2 linked regions of the Tautonia rosea genome follow. The protein of the gene in region 1 interacts with the protein of each later gene in a pairwise test. Links are inferred from orthologs where the notes say so. Each region holds a gene or a part of one and is shown on either strand. Other genes may lie near its edges. The genes, in order: dnaE and dnaX.

What was found.
Region 2: the proteins of dnaE (region 1) and dnaX interact in binary tests that used the Escherichia coli proteins (3 or more experiments, as listed by UniProt). The link is inferred for Tautonia rosea from one-to-one orthologs.

The regions. Positions count from the first base shown.
Region 1 is NZ_JABBYO010000006.1:60,609-72,367, reverse strand. The notes cover bases 7,621-11,738. They hold dnaE (DNA polymerase III subunit alpha), read right to left. Parts: upstream 11,370-11,738; coding sequence 7,821-11,369; downstream 7,621-7,820. In the rest of the region: HG800_RS12095 (M16 family metallopeptidase), read right to left, coding at 1-1,367; HG800_RS12090 (nuclear transport factor 2 family protein), read right to left, coding at 1,554-1,937; HG800_RS12085 (hypothetical protein), read right to left, coding at 2,194-2,964; HG800_RS12080 (S41 family peptidase), read right to left, coding at 3,104-6,475; HG800_RS12075 (2OG-Fe(II) oxygenase), read left to right, coding at 6,802-7,596. UniProt on the Escherichia coli protein: DNA polymerase III is a complex, multichain enzyme responsible for most of the replicative synthesis in bacteria. This DNA polymerase also exhibits 3' to 5' exonuclease activity. The alpha chain is the DNA polymerase catalytic subunit.
Region 2 is NZ_JABBYO010000006.1:407,582-418,216, reverse strand. The notes cover bases 3,320-6,313. They hold dnaX (DNA polymerase III subunit gamma/tau), read left to right. Parts: upstream 3,320-3,835; coding sequence 3,836-5,791; downstream 5,792-6,313. Other genes in these bases: recR (recombination mediator RecR), read left to right, coding at 6,249-6,313; HG800_RS13330 (YbaB/EbfC family nucleoid-associated protein), read left to right, coding at 5,905-6,252; HG800_RS13345 (hypothetical protein), read left to right, coding at 3,320-3,381. Outside these bases: HG800_RS13355 (M16 family metallopeptidase), read right to left, coding at 1-1,171; HG800_RS13350 (YceH family protein), read left to right, coding at 2,340-3,071; more of HG800_RS13345, read left to right, coding at 3,094-3,319; more of recR, read left to right, coding at 6,314-6,890; rpoN (RNA polymerase factor sigma-54), read left to right, coding at 7,173-8,600; HG800_RS13315 (ATP-binding response regulator), read left to right, coding at 8,750-10,246; HG800_RS13310 (helix-turn-helix domain-containing protein), read right to left, coding at 10,269-10,635. UniProt on the Escherichia coli protein: Part of the beta sliding clamp loading complex, which hydrolyzes ATP to load the beta clamp onto primed DNA to form the DNA replication pre-initiation complex.

The sequences.
Region 1 (11,759 bases):
CGCTCGGTCGGTGCGCCGGGGGTCACGTCCATCCGAACGCGGTTGGGGGTCAGATACTTCTGAGCCACGCGGCGGACATCGTCGGCACGCACGTCAAAGAGCTTCTGCAACTGTTCCCGATACGCGAGCGGATCGCCGAAGGCGACGTTGTTGGCATTGAAGAAGTCGGCCCGCGTACCAACAGCCTGAAGCCCGAAGATCAGGCTGCTCTCGGTCGTGTTCTGAGCCTTGATCACCTCGTCCTCGGTCGGGCCGTCTTGCTGGAGTCGCTCGATTTCGGCCTCAATCCGGGCGGCCAGGTCGTTCAGGTCACTGTCGGGTTTGCCCGTGGCGATCACGTTGAAGGTGCCCGAGACCGCCCCGGTGCTGTGGTACGCGAACACCTGACTGGCGACCGACTCATCATAGATCAAGGCCTTTTCCAGGCGGCTTTCCTTGTCAAGCTGACCGAGCACGGCGGAAAGCACGTTAAGCGCTTCCTCGTCCTCATGGCCTTCGGGAACGGTCGGCCAGGTCAGGTAGAGGCGGGGCAACGAGACGCGGTCGGTGATCGCCAGATTCACCGGGGCCTCCAGCTCGGGAACCTGTTGCGGGGTCCGCTCGACTTCCGGCCCTTTCGGAATCGCGCCGAAGTAGCGTTCGACGAGCTGCTTGGCCTCGGCCGGGTCAAAGTCGCCCGCAATGCACAGGCTGGCGTTATTTGGATTGTAATAGGTACGGAAGAAGTTTTTCACATCTTCGAGCGAAGCGGCCGACAGGTCCTCCATCGAGCCGATGACGCTATGGTGGTACGGGTGTCCCTCGGGGTAGAGGGCCGCGAGCATCCGTTCGGAGACCTGACCGTAGGGGACATTATCGACTCGCTGCCGGCGCTCGTTCTTGACCACGTCGCGCTGGTTGTCGAGCGACTCCTGGGTCAATGCGGGCAGCAGAAAGCCCATGCGGTCGGCTTCGAGCCAAAGCGCCAGTTCCAGCGCGTTGCTCGGGACCGTCTCAAAGTAGTTCGTCCGGTCCGTCGTCGTGCTGCCGTTGATCCGGGCGCCGAGCGGTTCGAGCGGGGCGAAGTACTCGTTGTTGTAATTCTCCGAGCCCTGGAACATCAGGTGCTCGAACAGGTGAGCGAAGCCGGTGCGTCCTTCGGCTTCGTTCTTCGAGCCGACCTTGTACCAGATGTTCACGGCGACCACTGGCGTCGTGTGGTCCTCGTGAAGGATGACCTCCAGGCCGTTGGGCAAGGTGTAGGTTTCGACCTTCAGGTCCGGAATCTGGGGGGTCCTCGGCTCGTTCTGAGCAAAGCTCAGGGTCGAAACCGACGCGACCAGGGCCAGGGTGGCCATCGCGAAAAGGGAGGCGTGTCTTGGGTGCATCTCGGTGGTGCTCTGGGGGTGCCGAACGCAGAGGCCGATGCTTCGGTGCCGAGCGGGTGCAGACGCGCATCGGTTGCCAGGTCTCGGTGATTCACGAGACGGAACGAAGACCCTATCTTGCCCCTTTACCCCTTCGATCGTCCAGAGCAGCCGACCGAGGATCGCCCCCGATGGTCTCTTTCCCTGTCACGGTGAGTCGAGGGGCTGGATGGGGGTCGCCTGATCGTGAATCAAGACCCACCGGCTGCCCTCTCGGGCAAAGGCGAAGGTGTGGAACGCGCGTTGCAGCCACCGATCGCGGTCGGGAGGCTCATCGCGGTACGTCACATGCACAATCGCCAGGCCCAGGGCGTCGCACTCGGTCAATTCTTCGAGCCGGGTCTCGATCGTCCAGGTCGAGGACGCGAACCAGTCACGGTACAGGGCGACATACTCGTCGACCGAGCGAAGGCACCGGCCATCGGGCCGAATCAGCGTCAGCTCCCCCTCAGGGAGCGTCATCATCAGAGAGGGCAGATCACGCGACTTGATCGCGCGGAGATGCTCCTCCAGCGATTCTCGAAAGGTCATTGCATACCACTCCTGCCTCGGACCGAAGACGGTCCCGGGCAGTCGGAACGTTTTTATTGAACTCGATAACCCAGGATGTCTGATCGACGAAACCGCAAATCCCGGGCCAGGCCTTGCTCCCCTTCGAACCAATCCTCCCGACACTCAGAAACCAGGGCGACCTCGGAACGAAAATCGGCCGAGGAGCTGTGAGCTCCCCGGCCGTTTCTGCAACATCCCAGGCTTGAGCGTGCTGGGGCCATTGGCCGTCGATCGCTCAGCGAGCGCCAGCGCGGTTCTTGATGGCCTCGGGAATGGCGAAGGTGCCTTCCGGGAAGTCCACGCCATGCTCGACGGTCTGGATCGTGGTCTTCACCTCCTGGCCAAGGAGCACCTCGGTGCTGACGAACGGAATCTTCAGGCCGTCGACCTCTCGGTAGTCGCTCACGATCGACTCGACCGGAATCTCACCCATCGGCGACTCGACGATCCGGCGAGACTTCACCAGCAGACCCGAATCGACGGCATAGAACCGCGTTTCGACCCGACCCTCCTTCGGGGTCATGGCCACCACGTAGCACTTGGTGCCGTCAACCTCCATGATCTCCTTGGTCTCGGCCGCTTCGTAGTAGTCCTGCCATTCGAGGTCAGAGTAAAAGGCTGCCTCACGCAGGAAGGCCGCCTTCTCAGCCCCTTCGAGGACCCGCTCACCGCTGACCGGGTTGATCTCATAGGCAATCGTTCCATCGGTGCCTTGCAAGAATGTGCCGACGTTCTCCAGTTCCAGAGACGTCTTCATGCTGTTCGGAGCTTGCTGCTCAAGGCTTAGCTTCCCCTTCAAACCGGCACCAACGAACTCAATCGTGCCGGTGACCTTGCGGGTGCTCAGCGCCTTGTAGGCCGCCTCGCCTCCTGTGGCCTCGATCGACTTCGCAAGCACCTCCTCCGCCTTGGGCAGCGCGTCCTGCCCGACGGCGGGAGACACCGTCGCAACCAGCAGCCCCAGAGACACCAGGCGGAGCAGGGGGGGACCGTAATTCAGAGTCATCGACGTGAAGACCTTTCTCGAGAGTCAAGAAACAGGGTAAGGGAGGATTGGTGAAACTGAGAACGGGGGGGAGGACCGACGTCCAACGGACGAGGGCCGGACCTCACTCCGAGCGGTCCGAGCGACAAGAAACGGAAACTCACCGTTCGCTCGCCTTGCGAAGCTCGGGTTGTGGCTGGTTCTTCGCTTCAGAGACGTCTTGCTTGAGTCGCTCGATCGCCTCGGCCAGCTGGCGATCGTCGCCTCGGGGCCATTCGCCGGGCTCGGGCCAGATGATCACATCGGGCACGGCGCCGTTGAGTTCCATGTCTTCACCGGTTCCGGCCACGTACCACCCTCGGAACGGGAGACGAAGGGTGCCGAGGTCCATGATCGAGGTCGCCCCCGTGCTGACCACCCCTCCGGCCGTCGGCACGCCGACCAGTTGCCCTCGGCCGAGGGTCTTGATCGCGTGGCTGAAGATCTCGGCATTGCTGAAGCTGTTCTGGTTGCAGAGCACGACAATCGGCCGAGACCAGGAGGCAAAGACCTTGCGATCCTGAGGATAGCCCGGGTTCCCCCCTCGGGGAACGGTGATCGCGTGAAATGGCTGCGTCAGGCTCGTGAGCAACAGGTCGGCCGTCGAGCCGCCGCCGTTCTCCCGAACGTCGATGATCAGCCCCTCCTTGCCCGCGGCGGCCGAATACAGCTCTTCCTGGAACTTCGAGAAGCTCGCCCCGTTCATCGCCCGGATGTGCAGATAACCGAGTTTCCCTTCGCTGGCCTCCTCCACCGCCTGACGGTTCCCCTTCACCCAGGCGTCGTAGAGCAACGCTCGGGCCGCGCCAAAGGAAATCGGCCGCACGGTCACCGAGCGTTCCTCCCCTTCGACGTTCTGGACCATCAGCGTGATGTCTCGGGCCAGGGGGCCGTTGAGCACCTGGGTCAGGTCCATGTCGGGATCAACCGTCTGGCCGTCGATGGCGACGATGAGTTCTCCCGGCTTGATCGCCGATCGGGTCTGATCAGCCGGACCGCCCGGCACCACATCGCGGACCTTCAAGCCCGGGCCCTTGTGCTCAGGATCGAACCGCACTCCGAGGTGGGCGGTCGAGATGCTCCAGTCCCCCCGGAGGGGCTCGATCGTGTCGTTGCCCCTCGGCGAGAAGCCCAGGTGCGAGCCTTTCAGCTCACCGAGCATCAGGCGAACGACCTCGGCGAACATCGACCGATCGACGCTCGACGCCGCCAGATCCAGGTACTTCCGCCGGATCGCGTCCCAGTTGCGGTTGTTGAGGTTCTCGTCGTACCACCGATCTCGCATCGTTCGCCAGGCCATGTCGAAGGCCGCGCCGTACTTGGCTGCCCGGTCGAGTTCCTGCTGGGCCGAGAAGGTGGACTTCGACACCGAGTTGCCCGACCCCGCGATGCTCGTCGGAACTCCTTCCAGATTACCGACAATCAGATCGCCTTGTTTCAACCATCGAGGATCGCCCAGCGTCTCGCTCGACAATCGCTTCGGAGCGAGTTCCCCCGTCGGCTCAATCGTGTACGTCCCCGACTGACCGTCGATGTTCGCCCGGAAGGCCAGCCGCTTCGAATCCGGAGACCAGAACAATCCCCCTTCCGACGAGTTCGGAATCGATACCCGGCGAATCCGCTCGTGGATGTCGTCGAAGTCGATCACGACCTTCGGAGTCTCCTCCTTCTCGTCCGATTCGTCCGACTCCTTCTCCTCGTCCTCCTCGTCGGAATCCTTCTCCTCGTCCGTCTCGTCGTCGGGCGTGCCGTTGGCCTTTGGCGTGTCGGCCTTGCCGTTGGGGCCGCCGTTCTGCTTCCGGGCCTTGCGGATCTTCTCGATCGCTTCCTCGATCGTCCGGTCGCGGCGGCCCAGTTCGTCATCCTCACGGCGGAGGAAGACGAAATGAATGTCCACCTCGCCATCGACCTCCCGATTTCCGCTGAAGGCCAGAATCTTCCCGTCCGGAGACCAGGCTGGGTTGCCGTCGTTGCTCGGGTGCTTCGAGACGTTGAACGGTTCCTGAGAACCGTCGATCGGCACAATCCAGACGTCGGCGTTGAACTCGTCGTCGTCTCGGGCGAAGGCGATCCACTGCGCATCGGGCGACCAGCAGAACTGAGGGGCATTCCAGCCTTCGAGCATCCGCTTCGGATTCGAGCCGTCGGCGTCCATGATCCACAGGTCGCCGTTGCCCTTCACAAAGGCGACCTTCGACCCCTCGGGGCTCCACTCCAGCCGAGACTCAACAGCGGCATCCTGCGTGACTCGTTCCAGGTCAAACGCCGAATTCTGCCACCAGAACAGCTCGTCGTCGGTGCGGGTCGCCCGCCAGAGGTCGGTTTGCCCTTCGGTGTCGCTCACGAACAGGATCGACTCGCCATCAGGCGCAAAGACCGGCGACCGCTCCTCCTCAGGAGTGCTCGTCACCCGGACCGGCTCCTTCAAGACCGTGTCCATGACCCACAGATCCCCCCCGGCGATGAAGGCGATCTCCAGGCCATCCTGAGAAAAGGCGACCTCCGAGGCGCGATCGAGGCTCACCCGGCTCAACTCAGGCACCAGGGCCGCGGCCTCGTGCTGGATCTCGATCTTCGCCGGCTTCGGCCGATCGGCGGTCGGATCGATCCGGTAGAGATCGAACAGGTGCCGAAACACCAGGGTCGAGCCATCGGCCGAGAGGGTCGGGAAGACGACCGAGTCGTCATCGAAGCTTGTCAAGGCCCGGTCCTCGCCTGATTCGAGCGCGTGCTCCCTCAGGTTCAAGGCCCCGTTGTGCTCGGCCACGTAGTAAAATCCCTCGCCGTCGGGCTTCCAGAGCGGCCAGCGGGCCCCCCCTTCGGGATCAAGCACCTTGGTGAACGCGCCCGACTCCCGATCATAGCTCCAGATCTGGGCGTCCTGCGATCCGCGATACCCCTTGCGCCACCAGGCCACCCCTTCCCGAACAAACAGCAAGGTCGATCCGTCGGGCGAGAGCGATCCCTCCGAGCCATAGGCGTCGAACAACGGATGCTCGGCCGATCGCTCCTCGGCGTTGATCAAAAAGAACCGCTCGGCGTGCCTCCAGAAGTGGTCCCGCGAGGCATTGACCAGCAATTGCCGGCCGTCGGGCGACCACCCTTCCAGGCGGTAGCCCTCGCTATGAGCCGTCAAGGGGACCGGAACACCCCCCGAGGCGGGCATCCGATAGACCTGCCGGCCGTCTTCGCGGTCCGAGACGAAGGCGATCGTCTCCCCGTCGGGGGAAAAGGCCGGTTCGGTGTCGAGGCCGGGATGGAAGGTCAGCCGACGCGCTGTTCCTCCTTCGGTCGAAACGGTCCAGAGATCGCCCGCCCAGGAAAACACCAGGGTCTTGCCGTCAGGAGATAGCGCAGGCGATTCCGCCAGTTGGATCGGCTTCGAACCATTCGCCCCCGCCGAAGCGGCCCCCCCAAGCAAGGCTCCCAGAAGGGCGAACCACCCTATCGCAATCGACCGGATGGATCGGGACGCAACAACAGACACCGGCATGGCCTCTTCCCTCAACGATGCTTCACGCAATGGTGCTTTGGCGGATCGCCCATCTTACCGAAAAGGACCGACGAGGATCAGCCCCCGTCCTGTTCCTTTGTCCGACCGTCCCTATCGATCCGGCACCGGGCTGACGACCCGGGAGGAAACCCGAATCACTTTGACAACCGCCGACACCGCGAATTAGGCTTGAAGTCGGCCGTCACCAACGGTGGGGCAGCGCCGTATCCCTGATCAATCGGAGGATGCGGGAGATCGGTCCCTCCCCCAATCCTGTCCCGACTCCGTTCAATCCTCGATCTCTGGCACCACGAGCCATCACATCCATGAGCATCAAGCCGTTCGACCGCGACGCCCTTCGCGATCGCGTCCGCAACGCGACCCCCTTCCCGAGCCTCTGCATCGATGGCTTTCTTGAGGAAGACTTCGCCAATCGGGTGCTCGCCGCCTTCCCGACCTACGAAGAGGCCTCGTCGATGGGCCGCGAGTTCGCCGCCCTGAACGAGCGCGGCAAGGTCCAGCTCACCGACTCGTCGAAGTTCCCCGAGCCGATCGCCGAGCTGAACCGCCTGCTCGCCTCTCCCGAGTTCCGCGACGATCTCTCCTACATCTTCGAGATCCCCGACCTGCTCGACGATCCGAAGCTCGTCGGCGGCGGAATGCACCAGACCGGCCCCCAGGGGCACCTCGACGTTCACGTCGACTTCAACTACATCCGCGACCGGAAGCTGCACCGCCGCCTGAACATCCTGGTCTACTTCAACAAGGACTGGAAGCCCGAGTGGGGCGGCAACGTCGAGCTCTGGGACAAGAAGGTCAAGGTCTGCCACCACTCCTTCTCGCCGATCTTCAACCGCTGCGTGATCTTCGCCACCAGCGAGATCAGCTACCACGGCGTCACCGCCGTCAAGTGCCCCCAGGGAAACACCCGCAAGTCGTTCGCCGGTTACTACTACACCGAGCAGGCCCCCGAGGGCTGGGACGGCACCATCCACACCACCATCTTCAAGGCCCGCCCCAACGAAGTCCTCAAAGGCAAGGTCCTCATGCCCGCCGAGAAAATGAGCCGATGGGTCCGCCGCACCCTCCACGACGCCAAGAAGCTCATCAAGAGCAAGTAAGCCCTCTCCCTCGCCGATCAAGGACGCGAGCGGCCTCCCGACGTTCCGCGTTTCTCTTGGCCGCCCGCTCCCAACCCTCGCCCCCCTCGCGGGGGAGAGGTGGCCGTAAGGCCGGGTGAGGGGGATCCCTGCGACGCTCAAGAGCCTGGCTCCGTCTACGCCGTCTTTATTCTCACTCGGCAAAGGTCGAACGAGGAAGCATCACCGCAACCCCCTCCCGACCCTTAACCCATCGAGGGCGGCGCCGCTGCCCCTCGGTGGCCGAGCAAAAAGACATTCCCGGCCCCGACGGTCGACTCCAGGGCGGCGATCAACGCATCATCATGCCGGACCCGCCACGACGCCCCGGCGCGGAAGATGGCCCGGTGGGCGTTGGGCAGGCCGAAGACCTCGAAGTAGACCTCCAGGTTCCCCTGGTACTGACCGAGCACCCGGCCGAGGCGGTCGAGTTCCTGATCGCCGTGCGCCCCCTTGTTCAGCCGAACGACCAGGCCCCGGCACAGCTCGGCCCCGGCCCGTTCGATGGGGATGATCCGGCTGACGATCAGCTCGGCCGGCTCGCGCTGGCGGCTAAGCTGGCCCCGGACGAAGCAGATCAGGTCGTCGCGCACCAGGTCCTGCTGCTTGGCGTACTCCTCGGGCCAGAGCATCGCCGGGGTCGAACCGGTCAGATCCTCGACCGAGAGCTTGGCCATCCGGGTCAGGCCCGATCGGCTCTTCTGCACGTTGCGCGGCTTCACCCCGGCCAAAATGCCGCCGAGCACCACCTCGACCTTGTCAGGCAACTCGGCGAGCTGGGCGACCGTGTGGGTGCGGAAGGCCTCGATCAGCGCCTCATGCCGCGCCAGGGGATGGCTCGACATATAAAAGCCCAGCACTTTCTTTTCCTCGGCCAGCCGCTCGGCGTCGGACATCTCGGGAACGTCGGGCAGGCTGGTGACGATCGTCTCCGGCTCGGCCACGGCGACGGCGGCATCGAAGGCGTCGAACAGGCTCTTTTGCCCTCGCTTGCGGTCTTCCTGCCGGGCCTGTCCCCCCTGGACCGCCCGAGGGAGCACGGCCAGAAGCTGGCTGCGACGGGCGCCCAGCGTGTCGAACGCACCGGCCTTGATAAGGATTTCCGTCACCCCCTGGCCGACGTCCTTCGACGGCACCCGCTCGCAGAAGTCATCCAGACTGGTGAACGGGCCTCCGGTCACTCGGGCCTCGACGATCGTCTCGACCGCCTTGAAGCCGACCCCCTTGATCGACCCGAGGCCGAAGTGAATCGTCTTCTCCTGATCGGCCGGGCGGAAGCCGACAACCCCTTCGTTGACGTTCGGCGGCAGAACCGCCAGACCCATGCGTCGGCAATCGTCGATATGCTCAACAAAGAACTTTTCCCGCTCCGAGCCGTCCATCTCGGACGTGAGTACGGCGGCCATGTACTCGGTCGGGTAGTGGGTCTTCAGGTAGGCGGTCTGGTAGGCGACGAGGGCATAGGCGGTCGAGTGGCTCTTGTTGAAGCCGTAACCGCCGAAGAACTCGATCAGATCAAAGATTTCTTTGGCTTTTGCCTTGTCGAGCCCCCGCTCGACCGCGCCGAGCATGAACGCCTCTCGACCAGCCGCGATCACGTCGGTCTTCTTTTTCGAGATCGCTTTAATAGTTGCGTACGCTTTGCTCAGCTCGATGCCGCCCAGCCGGTTCAAGATCCGCATGACCTGTTCCTGGTAGACCATGATCCCGTAGGTCTCTTCCAGGACGTCCTTCATGACCGGGTGCGGATAGTCGGCCGCCTCCCGGCCGTGCTTCCGGTTGACGTAGCTATCGACCATGCCGCCGTTGAGCGGGCCGGGACGATACAGGGCGTTCGTGGCGATGATGTCCGCGAAGCGGTCGGGCTTCATCTTGATCAAGAGGTCGCGAATGCCGGCCGATTCGAGCTGGAAGACCCCCTTCGTCTCACCTCGCTGCAACAGGGCGAACGTCTCGGGGTCGTCCAGCGGCAGGGCGTCGAGGTCAACCGGGTTGTCCGGGTGCCGCTCGTTGATCATCGTCACGGCGGCGGCCAGGCTCGTCAGGTTCCGCAGTCCGAGGAAGTCGACCTTCAACAGCCCCGCCTTCTCGACGTCCCCCATGTCCCACTGGGTCGAGACGACTTCCTTGCTCTTGTCCTTGTTCGGGATCTTCTGCAAGGGGCAGAGGTCGCGCAGGGGGCGGTCGGCGATCACCACGCCCGCCGCGTGCGTGCCGACGTTGCGCACCGTGCCTTCGAGCCGTCGGGAGAACTCGATCATCCGGCCGATGTCGGGGTCGCGATCCGCCTCGGCCCGCAGGGCAGGCTCCTTCTTCAAGGCCTCGTCGAGCGTGATGTTCAGGACGTTCGGCACCAGCTTCTTGACCGTCTCGACCTTCGCGAGGGGAATCCCAAGGGCCCGGCCCACGTCGGTCATCGCCGCCTTGGCCTTGAGCGTGCCGAAGGTGCCGATCTGCGCCACGTTGTCGCCGCCGTACTTCTTGCGGACGTACTCGATGACCTCGTAGCGCCGCTCCTGGCAGAGGTCGATGTCGATATCAGGCGCCTCCGATCGATTCGGGTCGAGAAATCGCTCGAAGAGCAGGTCATACGTCAAGGGATCGACATGACTCAGCCTCAGGGCATACGCCACCAACGCCCCGCAGGCCGAGCCTCGAGCGGTGGTGGGAATCCCCTGCTCGTGGGCGTAGCGGACGAAGTCCCAGACGATCAGGAAGTAGGCCGAGAAGCCCATCCGGGCGATGATCCCGAGCTCGTGGTCGAGCCGTTCCTGCGCCTCGGGCGGGATCGGGTCGCCGAAGCGCTCGCGAAGGCCCGCCTCGCAGACCTCGCGGAGGTACTGGTCAGGGGTCTTCCCCTGGGGAGGGTCGAAGGCGGGGAAGCAGCGCTTGCCGAGGCCGAAGCTCTCATAGTTCGGCTCGACCGACTCGGCGATCCGCTGTGTCAGGGTCAGCGCCTCGTCGAGCCCTGGCATCGCCGCGCTCATCTCCTCGGGGGAGCGGACGAAGTACTCCTGCGAGTCGAATTTCAGGCGGGTCGGGTCGTCGAAGGTCTTGCCCGAGCTGACGCAGAGCAAGACGTCGTGCGACTCGGCGTCCTCCCGGGTCAGGTAGTGAGCGTCGCTCGTGGCGACCAGCGGGAAGCCCCTGCGGCGGGCGAAATCGACCGAGCGCTCCAGGTGCTCGGCCTGGACGTGGTAGCCGTTGTTCTGGATCTCGACGAAGACGTGTTCAGGTCCGAAGATGCGTTGATACCAGGCAACGAGCTTCTCGGCCTCCTCGACCCGGTCGTTGAGGATCAGGTCGGAGTACTCGGAGGAGACGCAGCCGGTCAGGCAGGTGATTCCCTCGGCGTGGCGTTCGAGGATCTCGTGGTCGATCCGGGGTTTGTAGTAGTACCCTTCGAGGAAGGCCAGCGACGAGAGGCGGATCAGGTTGCGGAACCCCTCGCCGGTGCGGGCGAGCAGGGTCAGGTGGAAGTAGTGCTTTTTCTTCTGGACCCCGCCGGCACTGCGGTCAGTCCGGTGGCGGGGGGCGACATAGGCCTCCATGCCGACGATCGGCTTGATGCCGGCGGCCTTCGACTCGCGGAGGAACTCGACCGCCCCGTACAGGTTGCCGTGGTCGGTCAGGGCCAGCGACTCCATCCCCAGGGCCTTGGCCCGGCGGGTCAGCTCGGGCAGGCGAGAGCCGCCGTCGAGCAGACTGTAGTGGCTGTGGCAGTGCAGGTGGACGAAGGGCGGGGCGCTGGGCATCTCGCTCTCCTCGGGCGGATCGCGGTCTCGGACGTCGGGGGGGGGCCGGACGGGCGGTCGCTCGGCTCGGTCGGAAGGAGGGCAACGGACCGATCGGCGAATCATCGGCAGCAAGAAATACTGTACCGACGAACACACAAGAGTGTACCGAAAAATCCGGGTTCCGGCCAGGCGCACGGACGTGTCGCAAGGACGTCCGTCCAGTTCCATCGTACCCGGTATCGGCTTGGCGACGCGGTCAGCTTCGGAAAGCTCGCGGAGCGGAGGTCGGGTCGTCGCGGTGGGGCAGGATCGCAAGGGTTTGGCGAGGCAATCCGATGGCGCAGGGTGACGGGCCACCGAGCGAGCAAAGGGAGGAGGGAGGAGGGCCGAGCCCCGGGTCAGCACTTA
Region 2 (10,635 bases), 350 kb from region 1 along the record:
AGTCGGTCCAGCGTCCCCAGAGAGCCGTCACTCCCAGGCCGACGACCAGACCGGGAAGGTCGTCCTGCTGCCATCGCCAGGCGGCTTCAAGGCGGCGTCGGGAACGGAGTAGCTCCTCCGGGGTCGGCCCTTCGGTGGTCAGTCGGTCGAGTTCGCGGCGGACGACGCCCTCGATGCGCTTCGGATCGACACCGGGAACCGCCTCGATTTGCACCACCAGTTGCCCGGCCAGGTGGGCCGGGTCGTGCATCGCATCGACATAGGTGGACATCTGGCCGGTCTCGACCAGCGTATCCCAGAGTCGGGAGCGGCGCCCACAGGTCAGGAGGTCGGCCAGGACCCCCAGGGCTGGGGCGTCCGCGTGGCCTCGGGGAACGGTGTGCCAGCCGATCAGGCCTCGGGCGATGGCATCAGGCTCGACCAGTTCGAAGCGTCGTCGATCGACCTGTGAGGACTGGACCTCGGGAACATTCGGGCGGATCAGGCGGCCGGCGGGAATCGACCCAAAACAGCGGAGCACGGCGTCGAAGACGCGATCAGGCTTCAGGTCGCCGGCCAGGACGAGTACGGCCCCATCGGGCCGATAGTGCTGGTCGTAGAAGGAGCGAAGGTCGTCGATCGAGATCGCCGCCAGGTCTTCGGGCCAGCCAAGGATGGGGTTGCGGTAGGGGTGATCGTGGTAGCAGTGGAGGAGGAACTGCTCGTCGAGCCTCCCCGAGGGGGAATCCAACTCTCGGGCGCGTTCCTCCTGGATAACGTGGCGTTCCGATTCGATCTCGGACGGATCGAACAGGGCCCCTCGCATGCGGTCGGCTTCAAGTTCGAGGGCCAGTTCCCAGCGGTCTCTCGGGAAGCGGAACCAGTAGTGAGTGCAATCCTCGTCGGTCTCGGCGTTGACCTCACCGGCCGAAACGAACGTAAGGCGGTCGAGCAGTCCTTTGGGGAATCGCTCGGTCCCTTTGAACAGCATGTGCTCGACAAAGTGAGCGAGGCCGGATTTGCCCGTCGGTTCATCGACCGAGCCGACCGGGTAGTACAGGTCGCAGACGACGACCGCCGCGCTGGGACGGGGAAGCACGAGCACGCGCATCCCATTCTCAAGCACCCGCTCGACGACGGGAAGCTGACCATGAGGAACCGGGAGGGCCTCGGCGGTCCGACGTCGGGCCATGACTGCCCCCCTCCTGCTCAGTGCTGTCGCGTGGCGGCGCGGCGGACGGAATCGAAGACCCAACCGGAGCGATCCCAGCCGGCCCGAATCCCGCGTAGAGAAACCGATACCCTGCCAGTTTATCATCCCAGCCGCCACTCGGCGATGGCACTCGTGATGCTTCTTGGCCGCGTGTCGCCTCCGAGCCAACTTCGTTCTTGATGCGAGCGCGAACTCCTTGTCGAAGGCTCCGGGAGCGCCGGGTGCGCCGCGGGGGATCGACCGAGGAGGTTTGACATAACCTTCTGCTGCAAATGGCAGTTGGACACCACTCTGCCGATGGCGTTCCGGCCAGAAATGGGTTCGTTCCGTTGCGGAGCGCTCCCGAGCGAAAGGGCTCGGGAACGCCCCTCGCCCAATGCCGGCCGACCAGAGCGTGGAGGACGGGAGAAGAGCAGCGTTCTGATTCGGAATCGCTGCAACTCGGGATCGGTGCGCGCGCACTCGGGCGCAAACTTCGCGGGAGACGCCAAGACACAAACCCATCTGCAACAACGTGTTGCTGCATCACCAGGCCCAAGCCGATCGGACGAAAATGGGTTCGCTCCGTCGAGGTGCGCGCGATGGTTGGGGAAACACGCGACGATCGAGAGCCGGAACCGGTGCGCAAGATCAGATCGCGAGCGAATCGGGGCCGGTGCGCGGGCCATGGTCGGGATCGAGGACTGAGCGAGATCGACGGAAACCGTTTCATGGCAATGAGTTTTATGGAATTCGCAGCAATCCGTTCCGGACGCAAATGGGTTCGCTCCGTCAGGGTGCGCTGCAAGGGACTGGTTGGCGAAGGAGGTCATCTTTTTTTTCTCTCTCGAGCGACCGGGAACACGAGGAGCGGGAGGTGAATGGTCAGGTCACAGGGGGAATGCCATGGGAAGCCGGTCAGGAGTTGCACGACCAGGGGAAAGATCCTCGCTGAAGTGAATTGGGGAACCCGTCGGAACGACCGACACTGATATCATCGAAGGATTGGGGAGGCTCAGTCACATTTTGAATTGGGGAAATCGAACGTTGTGGAGGCCGGCGCGGGGGGAACGGATCGGGAGCGAGGGATTGCCGGTCAGGACGGGGGTCGGAACAATAAGACCTTTCCTGCCCTTGATGATGGTCGGACCGAGGCGATCGAACGGAAATGAGTGACGCAAGCAACCCTCCCGAACGGCGATGGAGCCCGTTGTCCCTCCGAGAGCGGAGGGTGCTGGGCGTGCTGGTCGAGAAGCAGAAGACGACGCCGGATGTCTATCCGATGTCAATTGCGGGCATCGTGACCGGGTGCAACCAGAAGTCGAACCGCGACCCGGTGACGAGCTACGACGCCGACGACGTGGAGGAGATCCTCATCGGCCTCCGGAAAAAAGGGGCCGCGATTCAGGTCGAAGGCAGCGGCCGGGTCGAGAAGTGGCGGCATAACCTGTATGAGTGGCTCGACCTGAAGGGGCAAGGCGTGGCGATGGCGGTGCTGGCCGAGCTGATGCTCCGAGGCGCCCAGACCGTCGGCGAACTGCGCGGGAGGGCCGCCCGGATGGACCCGATCCCGGACCTGGAGACGTTGCAGCCGATTCTGGAAAAACTGGCCGAGCTTGGGCTGGTCGTTTTTCTCACTCCTCCCGGACAGCGCAGGGGGGTGACGGTCACGCATGGTCTGATGCCGCCCGAAGAGCTGGAACGGGTCCGCCAGAGTGTCGCCTCGGCGAGCGACCGGGACGACGACGAGCCGAGGCCGACGCGGTCGAGCAGCGGCGGTTCGTCGGCCGGCCTTGCGGCCGAGGTGGCCAGTCTGAGAGCCGAGGTGGAGGGTCTTCGAGGGATCGTGGAGACGCTCTCGGCAGAGATGAAGACGTTGAAAGCCTCATTGGGGGAGTAAACGGGAGGGAGGAGGACCGCCGATGTGGATCGAGCGATGGAAGCACTATCGCCAGAGGGTGTTCGCCGTCCTGGGCACGGCGTTGATCGTGGTCGGCGGGCTGGTCAAGTGGGTCGGGTTTGCGGAGGCAGGCCAAGGCTTGCTGGTTGTTCTTTCGGGGCTCGGGGGGTTGCTGGGCGTGCTGATCGTGGCCGATGTGACGGTTCATGCGCGGCTCGGGAAGGGCCAGGCCTGCATGAGTTGCGGCCATGTTCGCCCCCTCAGGTCGTTCCGATGGGCAGGCCCCTGTCCCAAGTGTGGTGAGCCTTGAGCGGGCGAGGGAGCGTTCCCGGTGCTGACGACGAACTGTTGTCGATCCTGTACGTAAGAATAGAAGAAATGGGCAGCGGCGCCCGGCTCTGACTTGCGAGTCTGGGGGTGTTGAGGCATAATGATTTCTTCTGCTCAACCCGACATGGAGCGGCACCACGGGCTCGCAATTTCTTGAGGGGGTCCGGGTGAGTCGGGGGGGACCCGAGCAATTGAGGCGCGTGAACCTGGTCAGGGCGGGAACGCAGCAGCCATAAGCGTGACCTCGATGTGCCCGGGAGCACCTCCCCGGCTCTCCCGGCCTCCTTCGGGACGAGTGTGGACCCGACGCCAACGCGATCCACGCACGGGGCAATGCCTTGCGGACGTGATCGAAGGGGGGATCGGATCGGGTTTGGAGTAATAAGACGACGCCCCCCGTCTGGGTTTCTTCGGCACGACGGAGCGCCTTATCCGTGGCACGGACCAAAGCCAGCGCCCCGGACCCTTCGACCGACTCTCCGAGCGTGGAAACGCTCTCCGCAAGCCCGAGGTGGGAGGGAGAGGCGTACACGGTCGTGGCGCGTCGCTACCGACCACAACGGTTCGAGGATGTGGTCGGGCAAGACCATGTCGTCCGGGCCTTGCGCAACGCGATCCGGATGGATCGAGTGGCCCAGGCGTATCTGTTCAGCGGGACCCGAGGGGTCGGGAAGACCTCGATGGCCCGGATCTTCGCCAAGGCCCTGAATTGCGAGCGGGGCGGGCCGACGGAAACCCCATGCAATGAATGCGACACCTGCCGGGCGATCGCCCTGGGGCAGGATGTGGACGTGATCGAGATCGACGGAGCAAGCAACAACGGCGTCGAGGCGGTGCGCGAACTTCGCCAGAACGCCGGCCTGCGGCCCAGCCGATCGCGGTTCAAGATTTACTATATTGACGAAGTACACATGCTTTCAACTAGTGCCTTCAACGCATTGTTGAAGACGCTGGAGGAGCCGCCGAGCCACGTTAAGTTCGTCTTTGCAACGACCGAGCCGAACAAGATTCCGATCACGGTGCTATCGCGCTGTCAGCGGTTTGACTTTGCCGGGATCGGGCCGGAGCAGATCGTTGATCAACTGGCGAGCATTTGTGAGCGCGAGGGGATCAAGGCGGATCGCGAAGCGCTGCACGTGGTTGCCCGCCGCGCGGCGGGTTCGATGCGGGATGCGCAGTCGTTGCTCGAACAGTTGCTCTCGTCGGGGGCCGAGCATCTGACGGCCGATCGGGTGCATGAGCTGCTGGGGATTGCCGGGGATGACCGAGTCTTGACCTTGCTCGATGCGCTGGCGGATCGATCGCCAGGCCGGGCGCTGGAGGTCCTCGATCAGGCGGTCAACGACGGCGTGCAGCCGACGGACGTCCTGAATGCGTCGATCGAGTTTTTGAGAGACGTGATGGTTGTCTCAGCCGGTGCTGAGGTGGCCCCTCTGGCGGCCCTGCCGGGTCAGCGGGAGCAACTGGAAGGCTTGGCCGGCCGCTGGACGCTCGACACGGTGATCGCCGCGCAGCAGATCTTGGCCGAGACGCGAGGGAGGCTCCGGGGAAGCCCGTTTCCGAGGCTTATGGTCGAGCTGGCCTTTTGCCGGGTCGCCCGTTTGGAGAACCTGACCGAGCTGAGCGAGGTGATTGCGAGGCTCTCGGGGCAGGAGGCCGGGGCGCCCCCTCCCGGACCGGATGGTGCTGTAAAAAAAAAGTCCGTTGAGCCGCTGAGCCAGGCAGCCCCCGCACCTCGGCCGTCAATGGCGTCGGTTTCGGCTCCAACACCGGCTCCGGAGGCTGAGGTTCCGCCGCATCTCGGCAATGGCAATGGCCACGGAACGGGTCAAGGGCGGGCCGAGGCGGTGATCGAGAGGCCCCCCCCTGCTCCCTTGGGACGAGATGAGCAGACGAGCAGGCCGTCGGCCTCGGTGTCCGAGGAGCAGGACGGTTCGGTGCTGCAGCGGGCGCGATCGGCCTGGCAATCACTGATTGATCGGGCCGAGGAGCTGAAGCTGCCGGCGCACTTCAAGCGGCTGGAGCCGTCGGAGGTTTCGGAATCGGGACTCGTGGTCGTGGCCGTGCCGGCGGCGTACAACTATCTGGCCGATCGTTGCAATGCGCCCGAGCTGCGATCGAAGATCGAAGGGCATCTGGCTGAGGCGCTTGGCCGGGGCGTCTCGGTGCGGTTCGATCGGGAAGCGTCGACAGCCCCGGAGCCGAGCGTCATTGAGCCGGGATCGTCGGCGCATCAGGCGGTACTGGAGGATGATCTGGCCCAGCAACTGGTCGCCCGGTTCGAAGCCCAGTTGCGTCGGGTCGAGGTGGAACCGGAACGCCGAGCCGGATCGGATGCCGACGCCTCGGCTGATTCCGAATCCGATCCCGGAGCCGAGGCAGACGACTGACGCGACGGCTCGGAGGCTCATGGAGCGACGCACCGGGTCGTCTCTTGTGTCCGCTTCCTGGCTTCTCTCAACGATTTCGCCATGAACTCAATGACCTGCGAGGGGGAGACACCATGTTCGGGAACCTTGGCAATCTTGCCGACCTGATGCGCAACGCCGGGAAGATCCGGGAGCAGATGGAACAGGCCGCCGAGCAGCTTGGCAATGTTCAGGTTGAGGGCTCGGCCGGTGGAGGAGCGGTCAAGGCAACCGTCAACGGCCGGATGGAGCTGGTGTCGGTACGCATCGACCCGAAGCTGACCACCGACGGCGATGTGGAGTTGCTCGAAGATCTGGTGACCGGAGCGGTGAACCAGGCCATGAATCGGGCTCGGGAAGAAGCCGCCAAGACGATGACCGGCGGCATGGGGCTGAACATGCCCGGCCTCGACTCGCTGTTCCCTGGAGGAGGCCGACCGTGAGCGCCGGCCGCTACGGAGGTCCGTCTCCGGTCGATCCGAGCGCCTCGGGAACGGTCGATCGGCTGGTCCAGGCACTCGGGAGGTTGCCGGGGATCGGGGCCAAAAGCGCCGAGCGGCTGGCTCACCATTTAATCCGATGTCCGGTTGAGGATGCCGTCGCGTTGGCCGAGGCCATTCGGGCGGCTCGCGATCAGATTCATCACTGCGCGCTCTGCGGGCACCTGACCGAGTCGGGACAGGAGCGCTGCACGATCTGCCGAGATCCGAGGCGAGACGAAGCCCTGGTTTGCGTGGTCGAACACTCTCGTGATTTGATGGCGCTGGAAAAAGCCGGAACCTACAATGGAAGGTATCACGTCTTGCACGGTCGATTGGCGCCGTTGCAAGGAGTGTTCGAAGATCAGTTGAATCTGGGTCGGCTGGAAGAACGGGTGCGCCAAGGAGGCATCCGAGAGGTGATTCTGGCCACTAACCCGACGCTCGAAGGAGACGCAACCGCCCGGCTGGTGGCCGATCGCCTCGGACCATTCGGCGTGCCCATCACGCGACTCGCGCGCGGGCTTGCTTCGGGCGGGTCGCTGGAATTCGCCAATAAAGAGATGCTGGCCGACGCGTTCCAGGGTCGTCAGCAGTATTGATCGTGGTTATCGAAGAGGGCGTTCCGACGCTCCCGGTCGTCGCAACCGCTTCGAAATGCTCCCGAATTCCCCGCATGATCCGGGATCGAGGAGAACTGCTCTCCCCTTTTGCGTGACGCGGTGGTATGATTTTTGCTGATCGATGTTCCTGAACGCCAGAGAAGCTGGTCGTCGGCGGTTCGGTCATCGGAGCGGGTGGTGCTCGCGGCCATTCGATCGATCAGATCAGGAACCGGATCAGGGACGATTTGCCCCGGGACACTTCGCGGAAGCAGAACGCGTATGCGGCTCGATACCTCTCAACAAATGCGGACCGACATGCGAATGCGCATGGCGCCCCGCATGATCCAATCCATGGAAATCTTGCAACTGCCGTGGCTTGCCCTGCAGGAGCGGATTGACCAGGAATTGATCGAGAATCCGCTCCTCGAAGACCTTCGCGAGTCGGTGGCTCCGGAAGGTCAGGTTGAGGAACCCTCGACCGATGACGACGCGAAGATTGACGAGACGGAAATTTACGACGACTGGGACAACTGGGACACCTCGGGCGAGCAACACCGGCCGAGCCGAGCGGCGTTGGTCGAGGAATCGGATCGCAAGCACGACGCGATGCAGAACATGGCCTCGCGTCCGCCGTCGTTGCACGACTCGTTGAGCGAGCAATTGTCGTTTCCGGATATCGACCCGAAGGTCCGGGGGCTGGCCGAGTACATTATTTCCAATTTGGACGAGAACGGTTACTTCACCGGGATCGACATTCCCGACCTGGTCCGGGACGCCGGCGGGGCCGTGACGTTTGAGCAGGCCGAGCAGGCGCTGGCCCTCGTGCAGAAACTCGATCCTCCGGGTATCGGGGCACGGAACCTGCGCGAATGCCTTTTATTGCAGCTCACGCCCGAGACACCGCACGTCGAGGTGCTTCGCCTGCTCGTGAGCAACCATCTGGACGACATTCAGCAGAACCGCTTGCCGGTGATCGAGAAAAAGACGGGTCTGTCGCTGGCCGAGATCAAAGAAGGCCTGGAACAGCTTCGCCGGCTCGACCCGAAGCCCGGAGCGCGGTTCAATCCGGGATCGGCCCAGTATGTGGTGCCCGACCTGATTGTCGAGCCTGATGAACACGGTGAATATCAGGTCCGGCTGGTCGATGAGCACGCGCCCCAGTTGACCATCTCGCGGCGCTATCAGCGGATGCTGAAGGATCGCGGAGGGGACCCGGAGGCCCGGGCGTTCATCCAGAAAAAGATACAGTCGGCCCGGTGGCTGATTGAGTCGATCGAGCAACGTCGGAGCACCTTGCTCAAGGTGGCCAAGGCGATCATCGCCCATCAGCGCGACTTTCTCGACAAGGGGCCCGAGGCGATCCAGCCGCTCAAGATGCAGCAGATTGCCGATCAGGTCGGCGTGCATGTGACGACCGTGAGCCGGGCCGTCGATGACAAGTGGGTCCAGACTCCTCGGGGAATCTTCGCCTTGAAACGGTTCTTCGGTGGCGGCACGCTTAGCGCCGACGGTGAGGAAATCGCCTGGGACACGATCAAGCAGAAGCTCACTGAGATCATTGCCAAGGAAGACAAGAGCAAGCCCCTCTCAGACGAGGAAATCGTCGATGAGCTGGGTCGCCAAGGCCTGACCGTCGCTCGACGAACGGTCACGAAGTACCGCAAGGCGATGCGAATTCCTTCCAGCCGTCATCGGAAAGAATTCTGATTAGGTCGCCTGATCTCCGGATGAACCACCTTCGCAACGCTTTATCCTGCAAGACACAGGCCCGACCTTGCCAAAGATAGCCTGCATGCTATAATCAATCTGTTCAGGAGGTCATTTTTCGACCAAGGGACCATCAGGGAGTGATGACCATGACCGTGTCGCTTCGATTGACTGAACTCCAGGTTGATCCTGACGAGCTTTGCGTCATCAAGCACGCGGTGGAGGAGGAAGGGGGATCGATTACCTTCCGTCACCTGGATTGTCCGACAGGATTGAAGACCATCGGGCCGGACGATGCGGATGTGATTGTGGCCTTGCACCGCACCGGGCTTTCGGATGCTCGGCGTTGGCTCCCGCGGAGGAGGGTTGGCGCGGGGCCTCCGGTGATCGTGATTACGGAAGAGGATTCGCTCGAGCATTACAAACAATTACGGCGACTCGGGGCGTTTGCGGTGGTTCCTCGGGGCCATCCTGCGTGCTTGATTCAGGCGGTTCGGCTGGCGGCGGACTCCTCGATCCTGGACCCGTCGCCCGGTCGGGCTTCGGAGCCTCCTTCGGAATCGGAGCATCGCCGGATGGCCGGCTTGATGCGGGTGATCGGCCACAACCTGAGGGACCTGCTCGGGGTGATCACCAACGCGGTGGAGGTGCTGTCGTTCCAGAATGTGCCGGGATCGTTGAGCCAGCAGCGGACGATCGAACTGCTCGATCGCCAATGTCAACGGATGGCCGGGTTGCTGGATGACTACTCGGAGATCGCCCGGATTGAGTCGGGAGAGGCTCCGGAAGTGGTCGAGGTGGTTGAGCTGGGCGGGCTGCTGGGGCGGGCGATTCGACGGGCGCAACAGGAGGCTCGGGACGAGCAGGTGGACTTCGATCGCGTGGCCCGAGCCGACCCGCTCTGGTTACGAACCGATGCCAAGCGGCTCGAACACCTCGTTCGCCACAGCCTGCATTACTGTCGGCGCGCCTGCAAGGATTGTGAGTTGATCCGGGTTGACTGGCGGCAAGCGTCGGACAGGCTCGAACTGGTCTTCGAACTCTTGCCCGAGGCTACCAACTTCGAGGTGCCGCGCTCCGAGAAGTCGATCGACCTGGATTTGTTCCTTGCGTCAATTTTCGCCGACCGGCTTGGAGGCCTGCTCAGGCCTGGCCCATCATTCGTGATCGAATTGCCCCAAACGATCGTCGCGGAACTCGGGCCGAGCGAAGTCAACGCCCCCCCGTTGCGGACCCGAACACCCCAACGCCCCGGGTCGGCCGGTCATGTGTTGCTCGTCGATGACAATCTGGAGTCGATCCAGGCCCTTGGCCTCTTGATCGGCCGGCTGGGCTGGCATGTCCGGGCCACACCCCGGATCGACGAGGCCCGGGAGATGATTCAGGCGTTCCGGCCTCAGGTCGTGCTGATTGGCTTGCACATGCCGTTCATCGAGGGACACACGCTCGCCCGGAGAATCCGGCACGACGTGGTCATGGATGCTCCGCTCTTGATTGGAATTAGCAGCTCATCCTCCCCTCCTGTAACAGACCCGGAAGGGGAACGCGCATTCGACCACATTGTCACCAAACCGGTCCGGCTAGCGGAACTGGCCGCCCTGCTCGGTCCGGCGGGGCCGCAAGCGCAGGAGGCCTCGTCCGGTTGATCGATCGGGCCGAAAGGCAGGGTCATTCGCCCGTCGCGCCGGAGTGCGAAGGAGACGAGGGAAAGGGCCGAAATTCGACGCCGTAGAGCCGACGGATCGCGGTCTCGAAGCCGAGAATGCGGGTCGCGTCGAGGATCATTTCCACCTCCCGAGAGCCGATGGTCCGTGCGAGCTCAAGCAACGCCTGCTCCTGTGAGGGAAGTGAGACGGGCTCGGTATGAGGATCATCTTGCAGGCTGTCATCGGCCAGGAAGTCGACAGAGACCTCAAGCGCTCGGGCCAGCCGCAGGATATTGGGTAATCCGGGCCGCTTTGATTGCCCTTTGAGCAGCCGGGAAACCTCGGAGTCGCTGACCCCCGATTTCTGGGCCAGTGCCTGCTGGGACAAC